Regions from separate parts of the Gordonibacter sp. RACS_AR49 genome, predicted to be linked through region 2. Evidence: predicted binding sites of a transcription regulator. Region 2 holds the regulator's gene; each other region holds the start of a gene.
The links. Region 2 encodes LexA, which represses DNA repair genes until DNA is damaged. Its sites were predicted from a motif close to CNAACANNTGTTNG; they were not measured.
Positions count from the first base shown of each region.

Region 1: ruvC (crossover junction endodeoxyribonuclease RuvC) is a predicted target of LexA. The motif match lies at 2,446-2,459, and genes of this name have one in related genera.
Region 3: LB310_RS00440 (tryptophan transporter) is a predicted target of LexA. The motif match lies at 7,559-7,572, and genes of this name have one in related genera.

Region 1 covers NZ_JAIUDM010000009.1:48,924-58,607, forward strand. The annotation lists gene LB310_RS12830 (LamG-like jellyroll fold domain-containing protein) at 1-236, opposite strand, end outside; gene LB310_RS12835 (hypothetical protein) at 481-621, shown strand; gene bfr (bacterioferritin) at 745-1,209, opposite strand; gene LB310_RS12845 (YebC/PmpR family DNA-binding transcriptional regulator) at 1,515-2,315, shown strand; gene ruvC (crossover junction endodeoxyribonuclease RuvC) at 2,477-3,007, shown strand; gene ruvA (Holliday junction branch migration protein RuvA) at 3,004-3,603, shown strand; gene ruvB (Holliday junction branch migration DNA helicase RuvB) at 3,674-4,741, shown strand; gene LB310_RS12865 (hypothetical protein) at 4,830-5,303, shown strand; gene LB310_RS12870 (Bcr/CflA family efflux MFS transporter) at 5,551-6,876, shown strand; gene LB310_RS12875 (LuxR C-terminal-related transcriptional regulator) at 7,091-8,731, shown strand; gene LB310_RS12880 (FAD-dependent oxidoreductase) at 8,911-9,684, shown strand, end outside.
Region 2 covers NZ_JAIUDM010000013.1:3,038-12,721, reverse strand. The annotation lists gene rny (ribonuclease Y) at 147-1,679, shown strand; gene LB310_RS14615 (ATP-binding protein) at 1,692-2,777, shown strand; gene LB310_RS14610 (stage V sporulation protein S) at 2,977-3,306, shown strand; gene miaB (tRNA (N6-isopentenyl adenosine(37)-C2)-methylthiotransferase MiaB) at 3,315-4,712, shown strand; gene miaA (tRNA (adenosine(37)-N6)-dimethylallyltransferase MiaA) at 4,702-5,637, shown strand; gene hflX (GTPase HflX) at 5,829-7,148, shown strand; gene lexA (transcriptional repressor LexA) at 7,351-7,989, opposite strand; gene LB310_RS14585 (ATP-binding cassette domain-containing protein) at 8,798-9,684, shown strand, end outside.
Region 3 covers NZ_JAIUDM010000001.1:103,401-113,084, reverse strand. The annotation lists gene LB310_RS00465 (ABC transporter ATP-binding protein) at 1-922, shown strand, start outside; gene LB310_RS00460 (ABC transporter ATP-binding protein) at 912-2,654, shown strand; gene LB310_RS00455 (hypothetical protein) at 2,744-4,270, opposite strand; gene LB310_RS00450 (MDR family MFS transporter) at 4,391-6,394, opposite strand; gene LB310_RS00445 (TetR family transcriptional regulator) at 6,608-7,252, shown strand; gene LB310_RS00440 (tryptophan transporter) at 7,812-8,438, shown strand; gene LB310_RS00435 (energy-coupling factor ABC transporter ATP-binding protein) at 8,510-9,349, shown strand; gene LB310_RS00430 (energy-coupling factor ABC transporter ATP-binding protein) at 9,346-9,684, shown strand, end outside.

The sequences.
Region 1 (9,684 bases), on a different contig from region 2:
ACGTCGCAGCAGGTGAAATGAGTGTCGCTGTGCACCGTGAAGCGCACTTTGCCGGCGGGGAGCTCGGGCCAGCTGGGGTCTTCGGGCTCGGTGAAGGCCGCGTCGGCGTGCTGGCCGGGGAATGCGAGCATGCCGCCCATGGCCGTCACCCCGCAGGCGGCGGCCAGTTTCACGAACGTGCGGCGCGATACGCCGAACGTGCCGTGGTCGTAGATCGAGGAGAGCTGGGAATCCATGATGTCCTTTCGGTCGACTGCGCGAGATGCGTCGCCGTGGCTCCGCATGCGCGAAGTCCGCCGGGCGTCGGTGCGCTCTATCGTAGGCGCGCAAGGTAAGGCCCCGGCAAGGGGGAGGTCACGCGAGTGAAAGGATCAGGTAAGGATTCGCTCAAGCCTCCTGGTGCGAAAAGGCTGGCGGCGGGCCTGGGCGGCGGCAGGCCGGGGCGCGTTTGGACCTCGGCTGCCCGCAGGCAGATCAACCATGATCGAAAACATCATGGACAAGAATCAGGTCGGTGGCACGATGCTCGGCGAGAAGGTCGCTTCCCGCGGTTTGCCACCAGGCGGTTTTCCAGCACAACCCAAGAAAGCGGCTTCGAACGAGGCCGCTTTCTTGCCATAGCCCCCGATCTCGTCCAGGCGGTCGGGCGCGCCTGGACGTGCGGGGATTCGCCCGAGGGAGAGGGGCGGTCGTGCGGCGCATTCCGCACCCGTCTGCGCGTGCGCGAGCGGGCGGGCGGTGCGGTTAGTTCTGCGTGGACAGGAACGTGGGCAGCGTCATCTGCTCGATCTGGTCCTGCAGCTCCTCCAGCTCGTCGAGGTGCTTGTCCTCGTCGCGCAGGATGGCCTCGAGGATGTCGCGCGTGGCGTAGTCCAGCACGTTGCCGGCCTGCACGATGGCCTCGTTGTACATCTTGATGGCGGTGAGCTCTGAGGCGTGGTCGTTGTCCACCTGCTGGGGGATGGTGGCGCCGATGTGGATGTCGTCCAGGTTCGACACGATGGGCGTGCCCTCCAGGAACAGGATGCGCTCGATGAGGCGCTCCGCATGCGTCATCTCGGTGATCGAGCGCGTCTTGAAGTTCTTGCTCAGGCGCTCGTAGCCCCAGTCTTCGGCCATTTCCGCGTGCACCATGTACTGGTTGATGGCGGCCAGCTCGCTGGCAAGCAGGTCGTTCAGCGTGTCGATGAGTTCAGGATTTCCTTTCATGGCAGTGCTCCTTTTGGTTGACGGGCGGTCAGGGAGGACCCGCCGGACGCCGGCGTCCCTCGTCTTCCAGCCATTGTAGGGGCGTGCTGCTGAATCGGCGGCTCGGTCACGGTACCGTAGGCACGCCGTCGCACGTCCGTCAACTCGCCCCGTGCGAGCCCGCGCCTGGACACCCGGCCGTCCGGCCCGACTGGCCCGGCCGGGCCGTCGCAGGCCGTTTTTTGAAGACCGTGCGATAAGCGAGCAGGGTATTTGACGGATGTGCTAGAATGTTTGGCCGATAGTGCTCTGTGGAAGGGAAGTATATGTCTGGGCATTCTAAGTGGGCTACAACGAAACACCGCAAGGCGGCGCAGGACGCGAAGCGCTCGGCCTTGTTCTCCAAGCTGTCGCGCATCATCACGGTGGCCGCGAAAGAGGGCGGCGACCCGAACCCCGAGAACAACGCGTCGCTGGCGGCCGCCATCGAGAAGGCCAAGGGCTACTCCCTGCCGAAGGACAAGATCAAGACCGCCATCGACAAGGCGTTCGGCTCCGGCAAGGATGCCGCGAACTACGAGGAGGTCGTCTACGAGGGCTACGGCCCGGCCGGCATCGCCGTGTACTGCGAGGCGCTGACCGACAACCGCAACCGCACCGCGGCCGACGTGCGCAGCGCGTTCTCGCACGCGGGCGGCTCCCTGGGCACCTCCGGCTCCGTGGCGTTCCAGTTCGAGCGCAAGGGCCAGATCATGGTTCCCAAGGAGGTCGAGACGGGCGACAAGAAGAACCCCGTGAAGCCGAACGGCGCCGCGGCCGACGAGGAGGAGTTCATGCTCGCCGTGGCCGAGGCCGGCGGCGACGACTACGAGGACGCCGAGGACGAGTGGATCATCTACACCGGCCCCACCGACCTCATGGCCGTGAAGAAGGCGCTGGAAGAGGCCGGCACCGAGACGAAGGGCGCCGAGCTCACCATGATTCCCACCACGCCCACCCAGGTGAGCGTGTCCGACGCGAAGAAGGTCATGCGCCTGGTGGACAAGCTGGAGGAGCTCGAGGACCTGCAGAACGTCTACCACACCATGGACATCACCGACGAGATCGCCGAGGCGCTCGACGAGTAGGGCTCCGGCAGCCTGACGACCGCCGAAACCGATCGGCGCCCTTTCGCGCCCTGCCGCGAGGCGTGGTCGGCGAACGATGGATTACTTGAAAGACGCGCTCCCGGCGCGTCTTTTTTGTGGTAGGATAGCGCGAACAAACGTTTGCGAACCGAAGGGAACGGATGGCGCGCACCGAACGGACGATACTCGGCATCGACCCGGGCCTGGCGAACACGGGCTGGGGCGTGGTGGCGCAAAGCGGGCCGCGGCTGGCGTGCGTGGCCTACGGCTGCATCTCCACGCCGGCCCAGGCGCCGCTCGCGCGGCGCCTGGGCAAGATACACGAGCAGATGGCGGCCGTCATCAGGCGGTTCGCGCCCACGTGCGTGGGCATCGAGACGGTGTGGTTCGGTGCGAACGCGCAGAGCGCCTTCGCCACCGGCCAGGCGCGCGGCGCGGCGCTCGTGGCGTGCGCCGAGGGCGACCTGCCGGTGGGCGAGTTCTCGCCCAGCCAGATCAAGCTGGCCGTGGTGGGCGCCGGCTCGGCGGACAAGGAGCAGGTGCAGTACATGGTGCGCCAGCTGCTGGCGCTCGAGGCGGTGCCGAGCCCCGACCATGCGGCCGACGCGCTGGCGGCCGCCATCTGCTACACGACCCACGAGGGCTTCGCGGCGGCGACCGCCGCGGCCGCATCGGGAGGAGGCGCGCGATGATCGCGTTCTTGAAGGGAAGGCTGGCGGGCAAGACCGCCGCTGCCGCGTTCATCGACGTGAACGGGGTGGGCTATGCCGTGGGCATGTCGCAGGCCAGCCTGTCGAAGCTGCCCGAGGCGGGCGCGTCCGTGGAGGTGCACACGTACCTGCAGGTGCGCGACGACGCCATCGCCCTGTACGGGTTCATGACGGTGGAGGAGAAGGCGCTGTTCGAGCGCCTCATCGGCGTGGGCGGCGTCGGCCCTAAAGTGGCCTTGGCGGCGTTGTCGGTGTTCACGCCGCAGGCGCTCGTCGCGGCCATCGCCGCGCAGGACGTGGCGGCCGTGTCGAAGATACCGGGCGTGGGGAAGAAGACGGCCTCGCGCATCATCCTGGAGTTGAAGGGGTCCCTCGACCAGGGGCTCGCGAGCCTGTTCGACGAGGGGGAGGCGCCCGCCGCCCGCGCCGCCGAGCAGCTGCGCGGCGCGCACGAGGCGCTGCTGTCCATGGGGTTCACGGCGGCCGAGGCCGACCTGGCCTTGAAGGGCGCGCCGGAGGGCGTCTCTGACAGCGCCGTTCTCCAGTACGCCCTCAAACGGTTGGGAACCGAGCGCTGACGCGCGCGGGCGCGTGTGGTACCTTGGTAGGCGAAGCGACGGACGGGACGGCTTGCGAAGTTAGGCGGTTATGGCGCACGACGACATCGAGATAGAGGGCCTGGGCTACGTGGCCGACGGCGCAGACGCGGCGTCGGTGCCGCCGCGTGCCGTGACGGCCGAGCTCACGGAGGACGACCTCGTCCTCGACCGCAGCCTGCGCCCGAAGCGATTGGGCGACTACCTGGGCCAGACGAAGGTGAAGGAATCGCTCGCCATCCTCATCGAGGCGGCGCGGGCGCGCGGCGACGTGGTCGACCACATCCTGTTCTCGGGCCCCCCGGGCCTGGGCAAGACCACGCTCGCCACCGTGGTGGCCAACGAGCTGGGCGCCAGCATCCGCACCACGAGCGGCCCCGCCATCGAGCGCACGGGCGACCTGGCCGCCATCCTCACGAACCTCGAGGAAGGCGACGTGCTGTTCATCGACGAGATACACCGCCTGAACCGCATGGTGGAGGAGGTTCTCTACCCCGCGCTCGAGGACTTCGCGCTGGACATCGTGGTGGGGAAGGGGCCGGCCGCGCGCTCCATCAGGCTCGACCTGCCGCACTTCACGCTCATCGGCGCCACGACGCGCACGGGGCTGCTCACCGGGCCCTTGCGCGACCGCTTCGGCATGGTGTTCCGGCTGGCATACTACACGCCCGAGGAGCTGGGCTCCATCGTGTGCCGCTCTGCGGCGATCCTCGGGGTGGACATAGCCGAGGACGGCGCGCTGGAGATCGCGCGGCGTAGCCGTGGCACGCCGCGTCTGGCGAACCGCCTGCTCAAACGTGTGCGCGACTGGGCGCAGGTGCGCGGCGACGGCACGATCGACGAGGACGTGGCCGCGCAGGCCCTAAGCTTCTTCGAGGTGGACGCGCTCGGCCTGGATGCCGTGGACAACCGCATCCTGGAGCTTCTAGCCGTTCAGTTCGGCGGCCGGCCCGTGGGGCTCTCGACGCTCGCCTCGGCGCTCTCGGAGGACCCGGACTCCCTCGAGGACGTCTACGAGCCCTTCCTCATGCAGCAGGGCCTCATGGTGCGCACCCCGAAGGGCCGCCAGGCCACGCCGCGCGCCTACGAGCACCTGGGTATCGCCCTCCCGCCTGCCTGAGCCAACCGGGGGGGGGTCGGCGCCAACGCCGCGGGCCCCCGGCGCTTCCCGCCAACCGTTTTCGACCTGCGACGAAAGGACGAGCCCCATGCTCGAACAGGACTACCTCATGCGCATCTTCCTGCAGTTCGCCGAGATACTGCGGCGCAGCTGGTTCAAGGCACGCGACGAGCACGACCCGAAGGCCGCGGCCGACATGCTGGAGAACGCCGTGGGCGACGCCGTGGACATCGACGGCGCCACGCTGCTGTCGCTCGCGCCGGAGTCCATGGCCGGCATCCTGCAGGTGTCGGGCACCGACCCGCGCGTCACCGAGTACGTGGCGCGCAGCCTCATGCTGGCGTCGGCCTACCTGCGCGAGGCAGGCGAGGACGCCGTCGCCGACCTGCGGCTGGAGCAGGCGCGCGCCCTGGCCGACGCCTACGGGCTCGAACTGCCCGACGACCCGGCCGAGATGGCGGGCCTGCTGGACGACGCCCCCGAGCCCGCCATCGTCGACATCGCCTCGGCCGACGATCCGCGCTCGCCCGCCGTCGAGGCGCCGGAGCGCCCGGGCGAGTGACGCAGGCCCGTCTCCTGCGCGGTGGGCTCCCCGCGGCCCTGCCCGGGTGCTGGCGGCGCCTGCCCTCCGTGCGCCCCGCGCCGGATGCCGCCAGCATCCGCGGAACCCCTTCGAACCGTGATTTGTTAGATCATGGTGACTCTGTGATGATCGAAGGATCGCGTCCTCATCTGGTTTCGTTCCGCTAGAGTAATCGCCTCGTAATCCCGTTACGGGTCGCCTTCGGAACCTAGAAGGAAAACTCACCATGAAACAGAAGATGCAGCAATGGCTCGTCCGGCCCCAAGGAAAGCTCGGACCCTTGGGACTTGTCGTCCTCCTCGTCACCGCCAGCTTGGTGACGCCCCTCTCGCTCGACATGTACACCCCTGCCGTTCCCCACATGACGGAGGCCTTCGGCACCACGGCGGGCACCGTGAACCTCACGCTCGTGGGCTACTTCCTGTTCTTCGCCGTGGGCCTGCTCGTGTTCGGCCCGTTGAGCGACCGCTACGGCCGCCGCCCTGTGCTGCTGGCCGGCGTGGTGACCTACACCTCCGCAAGCGGGCTCTGCGCGCTCGCGCTCGACATCGAGATGCTCATCGCGTTCCGCGTCGTGCAGGCGCTGGGCGCGGGCGCCGTGAGCGCGGTTGCCACCGCCGTGGTCAAGGATGCGTTCAAGGCCGAGAAGCGCGAGGCCATCCTGTCTATCGTGCAGGTCATGTTCGTGGTGGGGCCCGTGCTGTCGCCGGTGGTGGGCGCCCTCATCCTGCAGGTGTTCGACTGGCGCATGACGTTCTGCGCCCTGGGCGCCGTGGGCGTGTTCTGCTGCGCGCTCGCCGTGCTGTTCGAGGAGACGCTGCCGCAGGAGGAGCGCTACCGCGGCACCGTGCTCGGCAGCATCGGGCAGCTGGGCGCTGTGGCCAGGAACAAGGGCTTCTCCTCGTTCCTGGCCATCGTGGGCCTGTACAACCTGCCGTTCATGGCCTACATCGCCGTGGGCTCCTACGTGTACATCTCGTTCTTCGGACTAAGCGAGCTGGAGTACAGCGTGTTCTTCGCCGTGGCGGCGCTGCTCACCGCCGCCGGTCCCTTCATCTGGCTCAAGGCCTCCCGCTACGTGAGCGCGCGCCGCTTCACCGGCATCCTGCTGGCCGCGGCTGCGCTCTCGGGCGTGGCCATGCTGCTGGCAGGCGAGCTCTCGCCCGTGCTGTTCTGCCTCACGTTCCTCGTGTTCGCCCTCACGGAGGCCTGCATCCGCCCCTACAGCACGAACATCCTGCTATCCCAGCAGGAGGGCGACACGGGCGCGGCGTCGTCGCTCATCAACTTCGCCCATACCGCCATCGGCTACGTGGGCATGCTGCTGGCGGTGCTGCCGTGGTCGAGCTACGTGCAGGGCATCGGCGTGCTCATCGTGGCGTCCATGGCTTTTGCAGGCATCGGCTGGATCGCCCTGCTCAAGTCCCGTATCCCGCTCGCGGGCATCAAGGACGCCGCGCCGTCCGGGCAGGAGGCTCCGGCCGTCCGGGGCGGCCGGCCCGGACAGGGCTCCCTGGACGCGTCCTCCCCGGCGCAGGGGAGCGCCCGGTAGCCGGCGCGCTGCGGCCGCGGTCCGTTGGATGCGGGCCGGGTGGCGGCAGGAAGCGGGTGCGCCGGCCGGCCATGCCGATGCGGGTGCACCGGCTGCGCTGCCCCGCCTTCGCCGCGCCGGTGCGATCGGCGCCCGGCTTTTCCCCTCTGCCCTTCACCGGGCGGCTGCGGTACGCTACCATGTTCCCGGGAGAAACTACGGGAGGGGATCGTTCTTGTCCGTCGAGAAGGCGAAAACGCTGCTGCGGTCGCTGCGGTGGCATCATCTGGGGTTCGCGTTCGTGTGGGCCATCACGTTCGCGGGCCTCGCGGTGCCCGACGGCTTCGCCGGCCAGCGCCTGTTCAGCTTGAGCGATCAGCTGTGCGCCCTGGCGGCCGTGGGCGCCGCCGTGCTCTACGAGCGGCGGCGCATGCCCTTCCCGCCGCGATCCGCCCTGATGGTGGGCGTGCTGCTGGCCGCAGGTTCGGCCGCCTACTACCTGGCGGCCAACGGTATCGTGCCCGTCCTGCCCGGCTCGCTGGCGGCCGGCGTGCTGGTGGGCCTGGCCCTGGGCTCGTCCTACGTGCTGTGGCAGCAGTTCTTCGCCTCCGAGGGGGCATCGCGCACGGCCGTGTTCATCCCGCTTTCGGCCCTGCTCTCGGTTGCGCTCAGCGTGCTGCTGGCGCTCTTGCCGGACGCCGCGCGCGCCTTGTGCTCCGTGGTCGTCCTGCCCGCTGCGGCCGCCGTGTCGCTCGGCCGCTGCCTGCGGGAGATCGTGCCCGCCGACCCCCGTCCGCGCATGACGGGCACGGCCGCCGCGGCCACGGTGCGCATGCTGTGGAAGCCGGTGTTCTGCACGTGCGCCATCGGCTTCGTGTGGAAGCTGGTCTCGCACCTCTTCGCCGTGCCCGGCGGCATCACGTCGCCGCCCGTGCTGGCCGGCATGGCGCTGGCCGTGGCGGTGGTGGTGCTCATCGAGCTGCTCTCGGAGACGGGCTTCGCGGTGCTGCGCGTCTACCAGATACTGTTTCCGCTGGTCACTGGTGCGTTTTTGTTGCCTACGCTGCTGGGGGTGCAGTTCGCGCCCTTTGCGTCGGGCATGCTGCTGTTCGGCTTCGAGATAGTGAACCTGCTGCTCATCGTCACCTGCGCCGTGTACGCGAGCGAGCGCTCGCTGCCCTCCACCCAGGTGTACGCCCTGTGCGTGGGGCCCACGCTGGCCGCCATGCTCGCGGGCGACGTCGTGGGCACGGGTCTTAGCCCGCTTGCGGCCTACGACTTCGCCCTGGCGGTGAACGTGCTGTTCGTCTGCGTGTACGCGCTGTCGCTCGTGCTGTTCTGCCTGGCGTTCACCCGCAAGGGACGCCGGGGCCGCGCGGCGGCCGAGGCTGAGCACGACATGGCCGTGGTGGGCGCCGCCGCATTCCTTCCGGCGGACGTTCTGGCAGCGGGGGCTGCTGGATGCTCGGCAGCGACAGGGCCGGACGCCGTCGCGGGCTCTGCCGCCGGCGCGTCCGGCGCGTCGGCGTCGGCGGCTGCCGGGGAGCCGGGCCCTCGGGCGGGCGCTGCGGGCGCGTCGTCCGGGGTGGGCGCGGAGGCGGACCCGGAGAGCCTGCCGGGCGGAGGCACGGCGACCGCGCCCGGCGCCGACAGCATCGCGACGCTCATCGAGCGGCGCATGGATGCGCTTGATTTGGACGAGCCGTTCAGCCCCCGCGAGCGCGAGGTCGTGGCCCTCGTGCTGCGCGGCAACAACGTGCCCGCCATCGCCCGCAAGCTCTACATCTCCGAGAACACGGCCCGCGACCACATGAAGAGCATCTACCGCAAGGCCGACGTCCACTCCCGCCAGGAGCTCATCGACCTGTTCGATTGAGGTGCGACGGGAGACCGCCTCGCGAACCAAATACTCGATATCACCGCAATCATCTGCGGAAACGTTAAAACAACCCAAAGTATGGGATGGTGTGGGGCGCCCTTCGCGCGCTAAGCTGGCCCTGTTGGCGGGCGGGGGAAGCCGCCCGCGCAAGCGATGGAACGATCCAAGGAGGGAACATGAGCGAAGAGAACAAGGGCATCTCGCGCCGCAGCCTGCTCAAGGGGGCGGCCCTGAGCGCAGCGAGCGTGGCCGCGCTCGGCATGATCGGCTGCGCCCCGAAGGAGGCCGGCTCGGCCGACGACGCCAAGGCGGGGGCTGCGGGCGGTGCCGACGGCAAGCACACGTGGGAGGTCAAGCCCGAGCCTATCCCGGCCGACAAGATCAAGGAGACGGTGGACACCGAGGTGCTCGTCATCGGCGGCGGCTACTCGGGCACGTGCTGCGCGCTGGCCGCGGCGGAGGGCGGCGCCAAGGTGACGCTCGTGGAGAAGGATGCCATGCTCAACGGCCACGGCGTGGGCGGCACGGGCGCCATCGCCTCGCGCGAGCTGGACAAGCTGGGCATCAGCTTCGACAAGGCCGTGGAGATGGAGCGCTGGGTGTCCACGTGCGGCAACCGCTGCCGCGAGTCGCTCGTGGCCAAGTGGTTCCGCGAGTCCGAGCGCTGCATGAACTGGTTCCTCGACCTGGCCGAGAAGAACGGTGCGAAGTGCATGGTCACGGTGGGCTCGCGCTCGGTCGTGCACCCCGAGATCGACTGCTACCACATGATCTCCGGCGGCGAGATCTTCGAGCAGCACACCATGGCCGACTTCGTGGAGTACCTGTTCGAGAGCGAGGCCAAGCAGCACGGCGCCGAGTTCGTGTACGAGATGCCGGCCGTGCAGCTCGTGCAGGACGACGCCGGCAAGGTCACGGGCGCCATCTGCCAGAACAAGGACGGCGACTAC
Region 2 (9,684 bases):
TAGGGTATTTCATATAGATACAATTCCATATGATCGCCCCCGTATTGCGTGCTCTTCGCTCATGCCCGGTTCGTGGAACCGGCCTTTTTATGTAAACCGAGCAATGTGAACAACGCATATCAGAAACCAAAACGAAAGGGGGAGGCATGCCCGAGATCATCTGGCTGCTCATCGGTGCCGTGATAGGCATCGCCCTCGGCTTCGTCGGTGCCCGCTTCCTGGCCAGCTCGTCCGCGAAACGTGCGGCGCAAGAGGCCGAGACCGTGGTGGCCGACGCGAAACGTCAAGCCGAAACACTGCGTCGCGAGGCCATCGTCGAAGCCAAGGACGAGGTCCTGAAGCTGAAGCAGGAGGCCCAGGCCGAGAACAAGGAGCGCATGCGCGAGGTGCGCGCCGCGGAGAACCGCGTGTCGCAGCGCGAGGAGTCGCTCGATCGCCGCGTGGAGTCGCTCGACGCCCGCGAGCATCAGATATCGTCCCAGCAGGGCCAGCTCGACCGTCGCGAGCGCGACCTCGAGGAAGCTGCCCGGGAGATCGACCGCCGCCTGGAGCGCGTGGCCGGCATGACGCCGGAGGAGGCGAAAGCCGAGCTGCTCGACACCCTCAAGGACGAGGTCGTGCACGAGTCCGCCGCCATCATCCGCGACTCCGAGGCCCGCACGAAGGCCGAGGCCGACAAGAAGGCCCGCTCCATCCTGAGCCTGGCCATCCAGCGCGTGGCGGCCGACCACTCCGCCGAGAACACGGTGAGCGCCATCCATATCCCGTCGGATGACCTCAAGGGCCGCATCATCGGGCGCGAGGGCCGCAACATCCGCTCGTTCGAGCAGCTCACCGGCACGAACCTCATCATCGACGACACCCCGGAGTGCGTGACCATCTCGTGCTTCGACCCGGTGCGCCGCGAGATAGGCCGCGTGACCATGGAGAACCTCGTGGCCGACGGGCGCATCCACCCGGCGCGCATCGAGGAGATGTTCGGCAAGGCCGAGGCGTTCGTGAACCAGCGCGTGCAGGAGGCGGGCGAGCAGGCCGCCTTCGACACCGGCATCCACGACCTGCATCCCGAGCTCGTGCGCACGCTCGGCCGCCTGCGCTACCGTACCTCCTACGGCCAGAACGTGCTGAACCACTCGCTCGAGGTGGCCTACCTCTCGGGCGTCATGGCCGCGGAGCTGGGGCTCGACCCCATCCCGGCCAAGCGCGCAGGGCTCTTGCACGACCTGGGCAAGGCCGTCGACCACGAGGTCGAGGGCAGCCATGCCGTCATCGGCGCCGACCTGGCGCGCCGCTTCGGCGAGAAGCAGGACATCGTCCATGCCATCGAGGCGCACCACAACGACGTGGAGCCCTCGAGCGTGCTCGCCGTGCTCGTGCAGGCCGCCGACGCCGTGTCGGCCGCCCGCCCCGGCGCCCGCAAGGAGACGCTCGACGCCTACATCAAGCGCCTCGAGAAGCTCGAGGAGATCGCGAACTCCTACAAGGGCGTGGAGCGCACCTACGCTATCCAGGCCGGTCGCGAAGTGCGCGTGATGGTGGAGCCCGAGGTGGTGGACGAGGCCGCCACGACCGTGCTCGCCCACGACATCGCGCACCGCATAGAGAACGAGATGCAGTACCCCGGCCAGGTGAAGGTCGTGGTCATCCGCGAGAGCCGCGCGGTCGGCGTCGCGAAGTAAGGCGACCCCGGCATGGCCGACGGCTCGCTGGAAGCCTTCATAGAGAACGTCAGCGGCGACAGCCATCTCCGGGTCGAGGCAGACCTCGGGGATGGTTTCGTCCGTTTGAGGAGCGCGGAGGCCGAGCGGCGGCAAGCCGCCCACGACATCCGCTCCACGGAGGACATCGTCATCGAGATGCTGCGCAACGCGCGCGACGCCCATGCCAAGAGCGTGTTCGCGGCCGTGTCCCGCGAGGGCGGCCGCCGGCGCATCGTCATGGTGGACGACGGCGACGGCGTTCCGCCCGCTCTGCACGAGCGGGTGTTCGAGCCGCGCGTCACCTCCAAGCTCGATACCATGCACTTGGACAAGTGGGGCGTGCACGGCCGCGGCATGGCCCTGTACTCCATCGCCGTGAACGCCGAGACGGCGCGCATAGCCGCCTCGGATGCAGGTCTGGGTTCCTCGTTCGTCGTGGAGACAGACCTGGCACGCGTGGGGGAGAAGGCCGACCAGTCCAGCTTTCCCGTCTTCGAGCGCACCGACGCGGGGACCGTGGCCGTGCGGGGGCCGAAGAACATTCTGCGCACCGTGTGCGAGTTCGCTCTCGAGTGCCGCCGCGACTGCACCGTCTACCTGGGCTCCGTGACCGACGTCGTGGCCACGCTCTACGCGTTCGGCCTCTCGTCGCTCACGGCGGCATCGCGCGCGTTCGGGCATGCCGACGAGCTGCCCGTGTGCAAGCGCCTGGCCCTCGCCGCAGACCCGGCGGAGCTCGCGGGCATAGCCGGGTCGCTGGGGCTCGCCCTGTCCGAGCGTTCGGCGCGCCGCGTGCTGGACGGCGAGATAGCGCCGCTGTCCCCTCTGCTCGACCGCGTGCGCATCGACAACGACGCTCCCGAGCCTGCAGCCCCGCGCACCGTCGCACCGTCCGCCTCCGAAGACGCGCGGGGTCTCAAGCTGGCCCGCGAGGATCTGGACGACTTCGCGGGCCAGGTGGCCGCCGCCTACCGCGACGTCGCGCAACGCTACTACTTGGAGCCCGACGTGCAGCCCGAGGTGCGCGTGGGCAAGGACGGCATCCGCATCCATATCCCCGTGAGCATGCTCCGCTAAGTTCCGCATAAGCTGCGCCGCCTGGTCGGCGAACGGCCATATCCGCAGGTTGCACGCCATACCATTAATAGCTAGAATAACGGTACCGTGAAAAAGCGGCGCGCGGGCGCCGCACGCATATTGAACGCACGCCAAACGCACGAGCAACGTACTCAAACGACGAAGGATATGCATGACCGCACCCGAGCACAAGCCGGACATCGGCTGCCTGAAGGTTTCATCGAAATCGTCGCCCGCTTCCGTGGCCGGAGCCATCGCCGGCATGGTGAAGGACGGCGTCGGCGTGGAGATACAGGCCGTCGGGGCCGGAGCGGTGAACCAAGCCGTGAAGGCCATCGCCATCTCGCGCGGTTTCCTGTCGCCCGTGGGCATCGAGATCGCCTGCGTGCCCTCCTTTGCGGACATCGTTATCGACGGCGAGTACCGCACGGCCATTCGCTTCGCAGTCGAACCGCGCTACACGCGCGGCGTCTCCATGCCCGCTGCCGGCGGGGAAGCGGAAGCCGCCCCGTCCGCCCCTGCGCACTGAGGATCGCCATGCACACGCATACCCCGTTCACGAACCTCGCGTTCTGTATCCGCACGTTCGGCTGCCAGATGAACAAACACGATTCCGAGCGCGTCGCCGGCATGCTCGAAGGCCTGGGCGCGCTGCCCGTCGATGCCATCGAGGATGCCGACCTCGTTGTGTTCATGACGTGCTGCGTGCGCGAAGCCGCCGACACGCGCCTCTACGGTCAGGTGGCCTCGCTCAAGAATACTCCGCTGCGCGCCGGCACCCCGCTGTCCAAGCGCGTCGTGGCCGTGGGCGGCTGCATCGGGCAGCGCGACGGGCAGAAGCTCGTCGATGAGCTGCCGCACCTGGACGTGGTGTTCGGCACACACAACCTGGGCTCGCTTCCGCGACTGCTGGAAGAGGCGCTCGACGAGGGGGGCCATCACGTGGAGGTGCTCGACGCCGGTTCGTCGTTTGCCTCGGAGCTGCCGACGGCGCGCGAGCACGCGTGGGCCGCTTGGCTTCCCATCGCGCAGGGTTGCAACAACTTCTGCTCGTACTGCATCGTGCCCTACGTGCGCGGCCGAGAGAAGTCGCGCCCGCTCGAGGATATCGTAGCCGAGGCGGAGGGCTACGTGGCCGCCGGCGTGAAGGAGATCACCCTTCTGGGCCAGAACGTGAACTCCTACGGCCGCGACCTGTACGGCTCGCCCCGCTTCGCGGCCGTGCTCGATGCGCTCGACGCCACGGGCATCGAGCGCCTGCGCTTCGCGACGAGCCATCCGAAGGACCTCACCGACGAGGTCATCGGCAGGTTCGGCACGCTGCGCTCGCTCATGCCGGCGCTGCACCTGCCCGTGCAGTCCGGCTCCGATGCCGTGCTCGCCGCCATGAACCGCCGCTACACGCGCGCCCATTACCTGGAGCTCGTGCGCAAGCTGCGCGAGGCACTGCCGGAGATCGCGCTCTCCACCGACATCATCGTGGGGTTCCCCGGCGAGACGGCGAAGGACTTCGAGGACACGTACCGCCTTGTGGACGAGGTGGGCTACCACCAGGTGTTCACGTTCATCTACTCCAAGCGCGAGGGCACGCCTGCCGCCTCGGTCGACGATCCCACGCCACGCGACGTGATCCAGGGGCGGTTCGACCGTCTGGTCGATCTCGTGCAGAAGCGGGCCTTCGAGGCGAACCAGGTCGACCTGGGGAGCACGGTTGACGTGCTGGTGGAGGGCGCTTCCAAGCGCGATGCGGGCCTGCTCGCGGGCAAGAGCCCGAAGAACCAGACCGTGCATGCGCCGCTGCCCGAAGGCGCCTCGATCGAGGAGCTGGCCGGTACCACGGTGCGCGTGCGCATCGACGAGGCGAAGACGTGGTACCTGGCAGGCGAGGTGGCGGGCGTTGCCGTGCCGCCCGCGGAGGCGGCGGATGGGCGCTGACCCCGTCGTCTGCATCGTCGGCCCCACAGCCTCGGGCAAGTCCGCCCTTGCGCAGGCCGTCGCCCTCGCGCTCGATGGCGAGGTGGTGAGCGCCGATTCCATGCAGGTGTACCGCGGCATGGACATCGGCACGGGCAAGCTCGCCCCCGACGAGCGGCTTGTGCCCCACCACGGCCTCGACCTCGCCGACCCCGGCGAGCCGTACTCGGCGGCCCTCTTCCAGGAATACGCCCGCGCCTGCTTCGAGGACATCGCCGCGCGCGGGAGGCGCGCCGTGCTGTGCGGCGGCACCGGCCTGTACGTGCGCGCGGCCATCGACGCCTACGAGTTCCCGAAGGGGGAGCAAACGGGCAATCCTGTGCGCGAGCATTACAACCGCCTTGCCGGCGAGCAAGGCGCCGACGCCCTGTGGGAGCTGCTGCGCGAGCGCGATCCCGCGAGCGCCGCCATCGTGCCCGCCGCCGACGTCAAGCGCGTCGTGCGCGCCTTCGAGCTGTTGGAGGACGGCACAAGCCTGGCCGAGCAGCGCGCGAAGCTGGCGAGCATCCCACAGCTGGTACCGGCATGCTTCATAGGGCTGTCCGTGGATCCGGCGGCGCTCAACGCGCGCATCGACGCGCGCGTCGACGCCATGTTCGACGCCGGGCTCGTGGACGAGGTGGCGCATTTGCTGCAAAGCGGATTCCGGGACGGCATCACGGCTCCCCAGGCTATCGGGTACAAGGAGGTCGTCGCCGCCCTCGACGGGGAGACGACGATGGAGGAAGCTGCGACGCGCATCAAGACGGCCACGCACCGCTACGCGAAGCGGCAGCGCACTTGGTTCCGCAAGGACCGGCGCATCCGCTGGATAGATGCAACCGACCCTGACCCCGCGGCCCAGGCAGCCGAGGCGCTGTCCTTGGTGGGAGGCGTCGTTGCCTGAGCGTTTCCGCAGCAGGGCGAGCTTGTGGTATGATACGGTTCTGCAGGTCGACCCTGCCGAGCCTTCAAGATCGGAGCACCTATCATGCAGACAGCACACGCGTTTCTCTAGCGGTTGCGACCGCTCCCGACTGTCTCCGCACGCCGCCATCCGCACCGGCGTGTCCCTTCTTGCTTCGAAAGGTTGACTCCATGTCTGAATTTGAATCCGTAATCACGCGGGGCGCGACCCCCGTTTCCGAAGAGCGCCGCGAGAAGGCCGTGCTGGTGGGCGTCGACCGCCCCGGCGCCTCCTGGCCGCTGGCCTCGTCGCTTGCCGAGCTCGAGCGTCTCGTGGACACGGCGGGCGCCGACGTTGCGGCCGTCACCACGCAAAAGCTCGACGCGCCGAACCCGCGCACGTTCGTCGGCTCGGGCAAGGCCGAGGAGGTTGCCGAGCTGGCACGCGCCCACGCGGCCGATCTCGTGGTGTTCGACGACGAGCTCACGCCCTCGCAGCAGTCGAACCTCGAGAAGGTAGTCGGCAAGGAAGTGAAGGTCATCGACCGCACGGCGCTCATCCTCGACATCTTCGCGCTGCATGCCACCAGCAAGGAGGGCCGCCTGCAGGTGCGGCTCGCCCAGAACGAGTACCTGCTGCCGCGTTTGCGCGGCATGTGGGCCCACTTGGCCTCGAACCGCATGGGCGGCGGCGTGGGCTCGCGCTTCGGCGAGGGCGAGAGCCAGCTCGAGGTCGACCGTCGCATGGTGCGCAAGCGCATCACGTCCATCAAGCGCGAGCTCAAGCACCTGGCCGAGGTACGCGCCATCCAGCGCGAGAGCCGCTACGAGAGCGGCATGTTCAAAGTGGCGCTGGCCGGTTACACGAACGCCGGAAAGTCGAGCCTGCTCAACCGCTTGACGAACGCGGACGTGCTGGCCTACGACAAGCTGTTCGCCACGCTGGACTCCACTACGCGCAAGTTCGAGCTGCCCGAAGGGCGCGAGATCACCGTCACCGACACGGTCGGGTTCATCCAGAAGCTGCCGACCACGCTCATCGAGGCGTTCAAGTCCACGCTCGACGAGATCACGGGAGCCGATCTCGTGCTGCATGTGGTGGATGCGTCGTCGGACGAGTACGAGGCGCAGATCGCTGCGGTGGAGGACGTGCTCGGGCAGATCGAAGCTCAAGACTTGCTTCGCGTGCTCGTATTCAACAAATGCGACCTGCTCGACAAGGAACATTTCGATGCTCTCAAGGCGCGTCATCCACAGGCCCAATTCGTATCGGCGGCAACAGGGGAGGGCATAAGCGAGCTTGTCGGGCATATCGCCCGTGTCGCCTCGGCGCAGGACGAGCATCTCGCCATAGTGATTCCCTACAACCGGGGAGATCTCGTCTCCCTCGCGCACGAGCGTTGCCATATCCTGTCGGAAAAGCACGAGGAGGACGGTACGCACCTCGTCATGTTGGCTGCTCCGTCCTTTGCCGGCCTGTTTCGCCCCTACGTGGCGGAGAAGGACCGTTAGGCACGTCCCTTTCAGAAAGCTGCAAACTACTTGATTAGAGTAACTCTAACCAAGTAGTTTGCGACCGGATGACGCGATCTCGGATCACCGGTCGGTCTCGGGACGAACGAGCGCCCCACATCCCAAGGCCGGCGTTTCTCCTGCAGGGGCCGTAATCCAACAGGGCGTCTCGCTCCTTCGGCAGGGCCCCGCAAGGCGTCGCCTACAGGCGACGGAACACCGCCACTACCTTGCCCGCGATGGAACAGTCGGTGGTGATGATGGGCTCCATCGCGGAGTTCTCCGGCTGCAGGCGGATATGGTCGGATTCCTTGTAGAAGCGCTTGACCGTCGCGCCGTCGTCGATGATGGCCACGACGATGTCGCCGTTGTTGGCGACGGGTTGTTCTTTCACCACCACGTAGTCGCCGTCGTTGATGCCCGCCTCGATCATCGATTCGCCCCGTACCGACAGCAGGAACGACGGTGCATCGCCCACGATGTCGGTGGGAAGCGAGATGGTGTCGGTGATGTTCTCCTCGGCGAGGATGGGGGAGCCGGCCGCCACATTGCCCACGAGCGGCACGTTCACCACCTTGTTGAAGCTGGGCTTGATGACGTTGGAAGTGCTCTCTGCATCGCCAAGCGGATAGGTGAGCGCGATGGAACGCGACTTGAGGGGATCGCGCTTGATGAGCCCCTTGTCCTCGAGTGCTTTGAGGTGCACGTGGACTGTCGAGGGGGAGGAAAGGCCCAAGCTTTGGCAGACCTCGCGCACCGTGGGACCGTAGCCCTTCTCGCGGATGCACTCCTCGATGCAGTCGAGCACCGCCTTCTGGCGTTTCGTCACTTTGTCGGACATGCCCCGTTCCTTTCCCTTGAACGAACAAATGTTTTAATTACGTATTGACATGAACTTTTGTTCGTTCTATTATATATGCGAACAAAGGTTCTACGCAAGGCCTAGGAGGCAGAAAGATGAAGAATTTCGAGATGCGGTGCCCCTTCGATGGCACGTCGGCCCTGCAGCCGGAGTTCAACCGTGTATCCGCAGCCGGGGCTATCATCGAGTTTCCAGGGAGCGGTTCCCAAGGTGCTTGCGCGCCGCTGCAGCATTCGCACGCGCGTCAGGTACCGTCTGCTGCGTGCCGTGCTCGCAGACTTGGCGCTACGGAGATGGCGCGGGTTCTTCGTCATGGCAGTGCGGCAGGTCGCGCTTACGGCCGTGTGAGGCCGTGGCAAGGCGCTCTTGCCGGATGCGTCTTCTCCGTTTTCGCCTTCCTCAGCATTTTCATCAGCTTCTAGCGACCTCGGAACGCCCTTGGATGCTGCATTTCTGTGACTGCGCGGCATCCTCGCCACCATGGCGCTGCCGTTCCATCGCCTTTTCACCCCGCAGGACCCTTCCTCCTTGCAGATCCGTGTGGTAGACTGCCTTTGAACCGAAATCCCAGACAGGCTGCTGTGAATGCGGCCTTCGAGAAGGAGACAAGGAACATGAAGTTCTAACGAAAGCCTTCGGGCACCCGCCAGGTCATGCAAGCTCCGCACCGGGTGCGCTTTCGTTGCTGTTCCTTGATGTTCCTATCCCTAGCCTCGCCGTCTCGTCGGCGCCAGGTTGCCAGCGCGAAAAGCATTGAATCCGGTGCCTCTCGAAGGGAGGCCCTTCCATGTTCGTTTCAGCCCGCCATCTTACCTATACCTACGACGGCGCCGATGCCTTGGCGCTCGATGACGCATCCGCCGTGTTCGCGCCCGGCTGGACCGGCGTGGTCGGCCCGAACGGAGCCGGCAAGAGCACGTTGCTCAAGATCGTATGCGGGATGCTCGAGCCCCAGAAAGGAAGCGTTTCTCCGCAGGTCGCAGGATCGTTCTGCGCCCAGTCGACCGATGTCGCGCCAACGGGGCTCGAGGAGTTCTCCTACGACTACCGCCCCGAGGCCGTGCGCCTGCGTTACCTGCTCGGCATCGACGACGCATGGCTATGGCGCTACGACACCCTGTCGCATGGCGAGCGCAAGCGTATCCAGATAGCATGCGCCCTCGCAGCCGATCCTGTGCTGCTTGCGCTCGACGAGCCCACAAACCACCTCGACGCCGAAACCCGCGAATTGGTGGCGCGTGCGCTTGTCGAGTATCGCGGGACGGGCCTTCTCGTCTCGCACGACCGCGCGTTGCTCGACGGGCTGGTGAGCTCGTGCGTGTTCGTGGATCGAGGGCGTGCTGTCACCGTGCCCGGCACGTACTCTCAGGCGAAGGAGCAGCAAGACCTACGCCGCCAGACTGCCGTAGAGGAGCGGTCCCATGCCCGTCGCGAACTGGCGCGCCTCAAGACGGAGAGCAATCGTCGAGACGGGGTGGCGGCGCGTTCGGCTGCACGGCGTTCGGCTCGGCATCTCGACCGGCACGACCATGACGGGCGCGCGAAGATCAAGCTGGCCATCTATTCCGGCCAGGATGGCAAGACCGGACGGCTCTCGTCGCAGATGGGGAAGAAGGTCGAGCGTGCAGAGAAGCGCATGGCCGAGGTTCGCGTCGCCAAGGTGTACGAGGGTGC
Region 3 (9,684 bases), on a different contig from region 2:
GTTCTCGGCCATCACTACCACCATGATGACGAAGGTGATGTACGCGAGCGAGGCCGTCATGATGGCGCAGGACTCCGTGCGCCGCATCGACGAGATACTCGCGACAAAGCCGCTGGCGGAGCCATCGGCGGCGCAGGCCGGGCATCCGCACGATGGCTCGATCTCCTTCGAGCATGTGGGTTTCGCGTACCCTGGCGCTTTGGGAGACGCGCTGGTGGACATGAGCTTGGAAGTGCCCGCCGGCTCCACGGTAGCGCTCGTGGGACCCTCAGGTGGAGGCAAGACGACGGCCGCCAGCCTCGTGCCCCGCTTCTGGGATGTGGATTCGGGCAGCGTGAGCGTGGGCGGGGTGGACGTGCGCGACATCCCCGCCTCCGAGCTCATGGCGCAGGTGGCCTTCGTATTCCAAAACGACCGCCTGTTCAAGACGTCGCTTTTGGAGAACATCCGCGCCGCGCGTCCGGGCGCCACGCGCGCACAGGTGGAGGCCGCGGCCCACGCCGCGCAGTGCGACGACATCATGGCGAAGTTCCCCGACGGTTTGGACACGCAGGTAGGCGCGAAGGGCGTGTACCTCTCGGGCGGCGAGTGCCAGCGTATCGCGCTCGCCCGCGCCATCCTGAAGGACGCGCCCATCGTGGTGCTCGACGAGGCCACGGCGTTCGCTGACCCGGAGAACGAGGCGCTCATCCAGCGCGCATTGGCGAGGCTCTGCGAGGGCAAGACGGTGCTCATGATCGCGCACCGGCTATCCACCGTCACGGGCGCCGACGTCATATGCGTGTTGGACGGAGGCCGGGTGGTCGAGCGCGGCCGGCACGACGAGCTGGTTGCGGCCGGCGGCCTGTATGCGAAGATGTGGAACGATTACCGCACGTCGGTAACGTGGAGGATTGAAGGGAGCGGCACCCATGCTGCGTGATAAGTTCGCACTGACCGAACAGGGCGCGCGCGATTTCAAGCGCGGCGTGGGGGCCGCAGCGTTGGCCAACGTCGTGCTCATGGCGCCCATCGGCGTGCTGTTCACGGTTACGGGCGCGTTCGTGTCCCACTTGATCGACCCGTCGCAACCGTTGCCGGAGCTCGGAGCGTATCTCCTGGCCATCGTTGCGGTGCTCGCCATCATGCTGCTCACGCAGAATCTCGAGTACGACAGCACCTACAACGTGGTGTACAACGAAAGCGCTCGCAAGCGCATCGGGCTGGCCGAGAAACTGCGGCAGCTACCGCTGTCGTTCTTCGGGCAGCGCGATCTGTCGGATCTCACGAGCGCGGTCATGAAGGACTGCGCCGATCACGAGCGCATGTTCTCCCATGTCATGCCGCAGCTGTTCGGTGCAGCCATTTCGACGGCGGTGGTGGCCGTTTGCCTGCTCGCATTCGACTGGCGTCTGGCGCTGGCGGCGCTGTGGCCTATCCCGGTGGCAGTGGCGGTGCTGCTGTCCACCACGCGTCTTCAGCAAGCGGCAGGACGCGCCCGCAACGAGGCGAACCTCGAGCTTGCCGACGGCATCCAGGAGTACCTGGAATGCGCTCGCGAGATCCGCGCCACGAACCAGGTCCCGGCGTTTCTCGGGCGCGTGGGAGAGAGGGTAGACGCCTTCGAGCATGCGAAGATCAGGGCGGAGCTGACTGCTGGCGTGAGCGCGTCGTCGGCCCAGGCGCTTTTACGGCTCGGCATTGGCACCACGGTGCTGGCAGGTGCGCTGCTCATTGCGGACGGGCAGGTGGACTTCATGGTGTTCTTCTGCTTCCTGCTGGCGGTTACGCGCGTGTACGATCCGGTGAACGTCATCCTGCAGACCATCATCGAGTTGCTGGACTTGCGCCTGAACATCGCTCGGCTGCAGGCTATTGAGGACGAGCCTGTGCAGGCAGGTGCGATCGAGTTCAAGCCGGCGGGTCACGATTTGGCCTTCGAAGGCGTGTCGTTCTCCTACGGCGAGGGCGAGCGCGTGCTGAGCGACGTGACGTTCACTGCCCGTGAAGGCGAAGTGACGGCATTGGTGGGCCCCAGCGGCGGAGGCAAGTCCACCGTGGCCAAGCTGGCTGCTCGCTTCTGGGATGCCGATGCGGGACAGGTGCGCGTGGGAGGCGTGGACGTGGCGGGCGTGGAGCCGGAGGCGCTCTTGGCAGACTACGCCGAGGTGTTCCAGGATGTGGTGTTGTTCGACGATACGGTGATGGGCAACATCCGGCTCGGCCGGGCCGGCGCTTCCGACGAGGAGGTTCTCGCCGCCGCCCGCGCCGCGAACTGCGATGAGTTCGTGCTGCGCATGCCGCAGGGCTACGACACGCCCATCGGCGAGAACGGAAGCCGTCTTTCGGGCGGCGAGCGCCAGCGCATCTCCATCGCCCGCGCCATCTTGAAGGACGCGCCCATCGTGCTGCTGGATGAGGCCACGGCCTCGCTGGACGTTGAGAACGAGACGCAGGTGCAGACGGCGCTCTCGCGGCTTCTGGCGGGCAAGACCGTGCTCGTGATCGCACACCGCATGCGTACCGTGGCGAACGCCGACAAGGTCGTGGTGCTGAAGGAGGGCCGTGTGGCGGAGGAAGGCTCGCCGGAAGAGCTCATGGCACGCGAAGGCGGTTTGTACCGCCGTATGGTGGAGCTGCAAACCGAAACCGCCGGGTGGTCGCTGGCGTCGTAAGCGGCGATATGCACCCTACTGTGCGTGGTACTCGAGCGCTTTCATGCAGAAGGAGTCTGCGCGGTGGCCGAAGAGCCGCCGCGCAGCGTTCACCGTCGAGATGCGCGGCGCTTTCGACAGGCTATTGCGCTTGCTGCGGGCGTCCCGGCAGCCAAGAGCACGATGCCGGCGACGACGGTCGGCTGCACGCTGTCGCCTGTTGCGGCGAGAAGCTTGGCGCTCGATGAAGAAGGCTGGGAGCCGGGCGTCGGGGGCGTCGGTTCAGGTGCAGGTGCGATTGCGGGAACGCCGCTCGCAGCGAGGAACAGCGGACCGGCGACTGCGCCCTTCTTGACGGCAACGACGCCGGTGGCATCGTTGTAGGTGTAATCCGTGCCGCTGACCAGCTCTCGGCCGTCTGCGCTTCCCAGGCGCACGCTCACCGAGCTGGGCAGCGTATAGCCGGTGTCGGCCGTGAGCGTGAGGCAGTTGCTCTCCTCGCCATCCTTCTCGTACGTTGCGACCGGCTGCTCGGCACCGGTTCCCGCAAGGGAGAGCCCGGCCAGGCTCGCGTTCACCGGGAAGGTGCACGAGCTCACCGTCCCCCCTTCGCCGATGATGATGGGACGTGCGAAGAAGCCGCCCTCGACGACGCCCCGATTGGTCACGTCGCCAAGGAACGTGCCGCCGGCGATGGCGTCGTAGTTCGTCACGGCGCCTGCGAACGTGCCGCCGGCGATGGCGGCCGCATTCCAGTCGGGATCGGAGTCGCCGCTGATCACAGGACCGTCGAACGTGCCGCCAGATATGGTGCCGCCGCCGTCGGTGGTATCTTCGTCGTTGCTTGCAACGGAGCCGCTGCGGGAGAACGTGCCGCCCGCGATGACGCCGCTGCTCATGATCTCGCCGTTGAACGTTCCGCCTGCGATGGTTCCGAAGTTGCTTATCTCCAAGTTGAACGTGCCGCCCGAAATGGTGCAGGACTTGTTCTTGTCGGAGTCGAATCGCGCGTTGCCGTTCTGCACGTAAGCGTTGAACACGCCTTCGCCCTCGATGGTCCCGCTCGTTTGGACGGGAACGTTGAACGTGCCGCCGCCGATCGTCCCGGAGTTGTCCACGCTGTTGTTGTTGCCGCCGTCTTCGAACACGCCGCTCGAAACCACCGCGCCTTCGCTGTTGGTCACGTAGTCGTCGAACGTGCCGCCGGCAATCTTCCCGTGGTTGTGCGCGGATTCGTGGAACGTGCCGCCTTCGATGGTGCCGTAGTTGTTGACGGGCATATTGAACGTGCCGCCCTGGATGACGCCGCCCGCTTCGTTGTGCACGGTGGAACCGTTTCCCTTGGATCCGTTGACGAAGATGCCGTCTACTATGATACCGCTGTTCCAGATGCGGTTCTCGCCTGAAACGTCGAACGCGTGGCCTGTGAACGCGAACGCGTATCCCGCTTCGAGCACGAGCTCGCCGTCGTCGTACGTCCAGCCATCGCCTGACGTGCTCACCGGCGCGCCGTCGTCGCCGACCTCGATCGTGACGGGAGTGGGCGTTGCGCCTCTTTCGTCGGCGAACGTGACGCTCGGAGCGAGCGCGCAGGCGAGCGTCGTCAGCAGGGCTAGGGCGAGCAGGCGTTTCCTCATGGGGACCCCCTTCGAGAGCGTTGACCCTCGAATGCTAGCATGGGGAAGGGGCCCATCGATTTCCGGATCGAACCCGGCCGCTTTCGCTGCGAAATCGGCGCGATCGCCGTGCGCCGCCCGCTAGATGGACGACGCCACGGCCTCGTCGTCCGGCAGGGCTGCGGCTTCTTCGGCGCGCTCGAGCTTGGTCGGCCCCTGGCCCTCCCCGCTACCGGCGGCCAGCGCCTCGTCGCCGCGCTCGGCCAGGTACTGCTCCATGGAGTAGTGGGTGATGTCGGATCGGTTGATCACGCCCACCACCTGGCCGTCGTCGAGAACCGGCACCTTCTTCAGATGGTTCTCGCCCAGCACGCGGCACACCTCGGGAAGGTCGGCGTGCACGTCCACGCCTATGATGCCCTTCGCGCCGATGCTCAGCGCCTGCATGCCCATGAGCTCGTCGAGCTTGCGGGCGAAGTCCTTGTTGCCGCCGTCGGTGTCCACGGTCTGCATGATCATGACCACGGGGTCCATCATCATGGTGGAGCGCTTCGACAGGTAGCGCATGATGTCGCCGTCGGACACGAAGCCCACGGCCTTGCCCTCGGCGTTCACGAGCGGCGCCGCGGAGATGTGCTTGTCCACCAGCAGCTTCATGGCCTCGGCCACGGTGGCGTTCGACGGCAGGGTGAACACGTCGCGCTTCATGATGGACTCGAGCACCGTGCGCCGTGCATTGTCCTTGTCGAGCTCGGCAGTCTCGCCCGGCTTGTTCTTCACGAGAGCCACCACCATGACGAAGCCGATGAGGCACAGCACGCCTGCCAGGGCGAACGCCACGTCGATGCCGAAGATGCTGGCCTGCGTGGGAGTCATCACCCGCGCGCTCGCGTTCGTGGCGATGGTGGACGCCGAAACGATGATGGCCGTTCCCAGCGAGCCCGCCACCTGGCGGAACGTGTTGTTCACCGAGGTGCCGTGGTTCACCAGCTCGTTGTCGAGCGCGTTCATGCCCCAGGTGGTGATGGGCATGTTCACCAGCGACAGCGAGAACAGGCGCACCGTGTACAGCACGGTCAGCGTGATCAGGCCCGTTTCGGTTCCCAGGAACGCGAAGCAGAACGTGGTGAGCGTCAGCACGCCCATGCCTACGAGCGCCAGCACGCGCGGGCCGTGCTTGTCGAACAGGCGGCCGGCGATGGGGCCCATGGCGCCCATGATGATGGCGCCGGGCAGCAGCACGAGGCCCGACACGGTGGCCGAGTAGCCCATGAGCGACTGCAGGTAGATGGGCACGAGGATGCCGGCGGCAAGCAGGGCGCCCTGCACGAGCATGCCGATGATGGTGGCGATGAGGAACTTGCGGTTGGCCAGCACGCGCACCTGCAGCATGGGATGCTCCATCTTCAGCTGGCGGCGGAAGAAGAACACGAGCGCCACCACGCCCACGAGCGTGCCCGCGATGGCGTCGGCGCGCAGGCCGTACGAGCCGATGGTGGACAGGCCGTACAGGAGGCCGCCGAAGCCGAACGACGACAGGACGACGGACGGCACGTCGAGGCTGACGTCTTTGTTCGTCTCGCCGCCCTTCTCCAGCACGAACGCGCCGATGAGCACGACGACGGCCGACAGCACGGTGATGATATAGAACATGTCATGCCAGGTGTAGCGGTCGATGATCACGCCGGCGACCGTGGGGCCGATGGCCGGGCCGAACGCGATGACGATGCCGAACAGGCCCATGGCCGTGCCGCGCTTGTCCACGGGGAACGTCCACATGAGCACGGTCATCACGAGCGGCATGAGGATGCCGGCGCCTGCGGCCTGCACGAGGCGGCCGAGCAGCAGCACGGCGAAGCTCGGCCCCCAGCCGGCCAGCGCGCTGCCCGCAGTGAAGATGGCCATGGACACGAGGAAGAGCCGCTTGGTGGTGAAGCGGTCCGTCAAGAACGCCGTGATGGGAATCATGATGGCGTTGACCAGGGTGAATCCCGTGGTCAGCCACTGCGCCGTGGAAGCGTCGACGCTCATCTCGGCCATGACCGACGGCAGCGCGGGCGCCACCACCGTTTGGTTCAAGACGGTGACGAACGTGCCGAACACGAGCACGGCCAACATGATGATCTGCTTGCGCGACAAACCCATATGCCTGATTCCTTCCGCTAAGAGACGTGCTGCCGCGAACAAAGGCGCCCTCGAGCGGGCTTTCGCCCGTCCTCGAGAACGCCTTCATGTGCGGCTGAGGTAATTTACACCCAGTATAAATATTCATTCGGTAGATGAAAAGCGGCGCGGTCGAAACTTGTGGTACCCTGCATGAAAACGGCACATCATCGTCAACGGGAGGTTGCGCGCATCGTGGAACACGGTCGGGAGAACGCATCGCCGGAGGGGCTGCGGTACCGCAAGAAGCTCAAGGCGCGGCTTGCGGTGGAGCGCGCGGCGCTGGAGCTGGTCATCGAGCGCGGCTACGACGGCGTGACGGTGGAGGACATCTGCGCGCGGGCCGAGATATCCAAGAAAACGTTCTTCAACTACTTCCCCTCGAAGGCCTCGGTCATCATGGGACGCATGGACGCGTTCCCCGACGACGAGCGCCTGCTCGAGATACTGGCGGAGCATGACGAGGCGTGCTACCTCGATGTGCTCGTGGGGGTGGTGAGCACCACCGTGTCCGCGGGCGTGGACGACGAGATAGAGAGCCTGCGACGCGAGGCGCTGCGTTCCATGCCCCAGCTGTTCTTCCATGGCCAGCGCGATCTTCTGGCCGTGCAGCGCTCCATCGCCGCCGCCTTGCGCTCCTATCTGTGCGAGCGTCCCGAGCGCCGCATGTTGGCGGGCGGGTCGGTGGAGGAGGAGGCGCTCGTGGCGTCCTCCACGGCCATCGGCCTGGCGCGCACGCGCTCGATGCTGCATGTCTGCGGCGAGGCGGCGCCCACATCCTCCGAGACGCGCCGGCTGATAGCGACGTACCTTTCTGCGGGGGACGACACGGCGGGCTAGGGCGCGCTCCCGGCTCGCAGCCAACGGCTCAACGGTCCGCGATACTGCGGTCTGCGTTGAAAAAACGTGCATTTTCTCTTGACAGCATCCCGAAGCGTTGTGCTAAAGTATGCGCCACAACTTAATAGCTGAAACCGATGAGGCGAAAGTCAAGCCATCATGAGCACTCACAGAGAGCGGGCGCAGCTGGGATTCCCGCAGTAAGCTGGATGGTAAATGGTTCGCCGAGGGAAAGGGGAAAGGAAGGCATGGCGCGCACGGGGCCGAGCCGACCGAGTATCTGGACCGTGAGCCTGCGTTAAGGGCAGAACATGTGTTGGCATGTTCGTGAGAGGGTTCTGCATCGCAGAGTCAATAAAGGTGGCACCGCAGGTTACAACACCTGTCCTTTATCTCAAAGGACAGGTGTTTTTTTATGCGGCGCAGCGCGGCGGCAGCCGTGCGCACCTTTGGAGGCGAGGCGATGCGTTCCTCAACCGCGAAGCTCGTGCCGGCAAACGAAACGCCCCGGGAGGGGCAACGAACCGGCGGGAACTCCGCCAAGAAAGGATTGAGGAACATGGAACAGCAGATCAAGCGCGAGGTTGCTACGCAGACGGCCGCAGCGGGCAAGGCGGCAGCGCCGCGCAAGCGCGACGTGGCGGCGGCTCCCAAGAAGGCAGGGCTCTCCACGCAGGATCTCATCCTCATCGCCGTGCTGCTGGCGGCCGGTGCCGTGCTCAAGCTGACGGTGGGGTCGCTGCTCTCGTCGATGGGCATGAAGCCGAACTTCATCATCGCCATGTACTGCCTGGCCATCATCCTGACGCGCCCGAAGCTGGGCCAGTCGCTCGTCATCGGCCTTCTGGCGGGGCTCATCTGCCAGATTCCCCTGCTCAACGCCACGCCGCTTCTTAACATCCCCTCCGAGGTGCTCGGCGCGCTGGCCTGCGGCTTGCTCGTCAAGGTGCCCATGAGCATCGGCGGCAGGCTCGACCTCAACCCGCTCGTCAACACGTTCGTGTCCACGGTGGTGTCCGGAGGAACCTTCGCGCTGCTGTCCGTCTACATCAACGTCGTGTCCACGGGCGGCGACGTCATGGTGGCGCTGGCCACGTACGCGGCCATCGTGTTCGGCACGGCCACCTTCAACTGCATCCTCGTGCAGGTTCTGGCCATGCCGCTGAAGAAGGTTCTCAAGCGCTAGGGATTCCGCGGGCCTGCGGCCGCCCTCGCTGACTTGCTACGCCAACCTGCGATTCGGAAGAAAGACTCGACATGATAGAGATACGCGATTTCACGTTTCAGTACCGCGAAAGCGAGCGGCCCGCGGTGAGCGGCATCAGCCTTGCCATTCCGGACGGCGCGTTCGTCGGGATCACCGGCGCGGCCGGTTCGGGCAAGTCGACGCTCACCTATGCGCTCAACGGCATCATCCCGCACTGCTATCCGGGCGACTTCTACGGCTCGGTGACCGTGGACGGGCTCGACACCTGCGACGTCGCGCTCACCGATGTGTCGCGGCTGGTGGGCAGCGTCTGCCAGGACGTCGACAGCCAGTTCGTCACGTCGGTCGTGGAGGACGAGGTGCTCTACGGGCTGGAGAACTTCGGCGTGCCGAAGGGCGAGATCGAAGGGCGCGTCGCACAGGCCTTGGACGACATGGGCATCGCCGATTTGCGCGACCGTATGATCGCAACGCTCTCGGGCGGGCAGAAGCAGAAGGTGGCCATCGCGTCCGTCCTGGCGCTGAACCCGCGGGTGCTCGTGCTGGACGAGCCCACCGCCGAGCTCGATCCGGCCAGCTCGCAAGCGGTGTTCGACCTGCTGGCGCGCTATGCGCGCGAGCACGGCACCACCGTCGTGGTGGTGGAGCAGAAGATCGCGCTGTTGTCGCAGTACGCCGATATGCTGGTCATCGTCGACGAGGGGCGCATCCGCTTCGCCGACGAGCCCGCGAAGGTGCTGGAGCATTCGGACGAGCTCAAGCGGATCGGCGTCAACTGCCCGCGCTCGACCACGCTCATGAACCGCCTGCGCGCCGAGGGCCTGTACGGCGGCGCGTCCGTCCGCAACGTGCGCGAAGCGCGCGAGGCGTTGAAGGAGGTGCTCGCATGATCGAGTTCGACGACGTGCACGCGTCCTACGAGGCAACGCTGCCTATCCTCAAGGGCGTCAGCTTCACCATCCGCGACGGCGAGTTCGTCGCGTTCGTGGGCACGAACGGGGCGGGGAAGTCCACCACGATGCGCCTGGTGAACGGCTTGCTGAAGCCCGACGCCGGACGGGTGCTCGTCGACGGCGTGCCCACGACCGAGCTGCGCACGAGCGAGCTGGCCCGGCGCGTGGGCTTCCTGTTCCAGAATCCCGACCGCCAGATCTGCTGCAACACGGTGCGCGAGGAGCTGCTGTTCGGGTTCAAGGCGCTCGGACAGACGGGTCCCGAGGCCGAC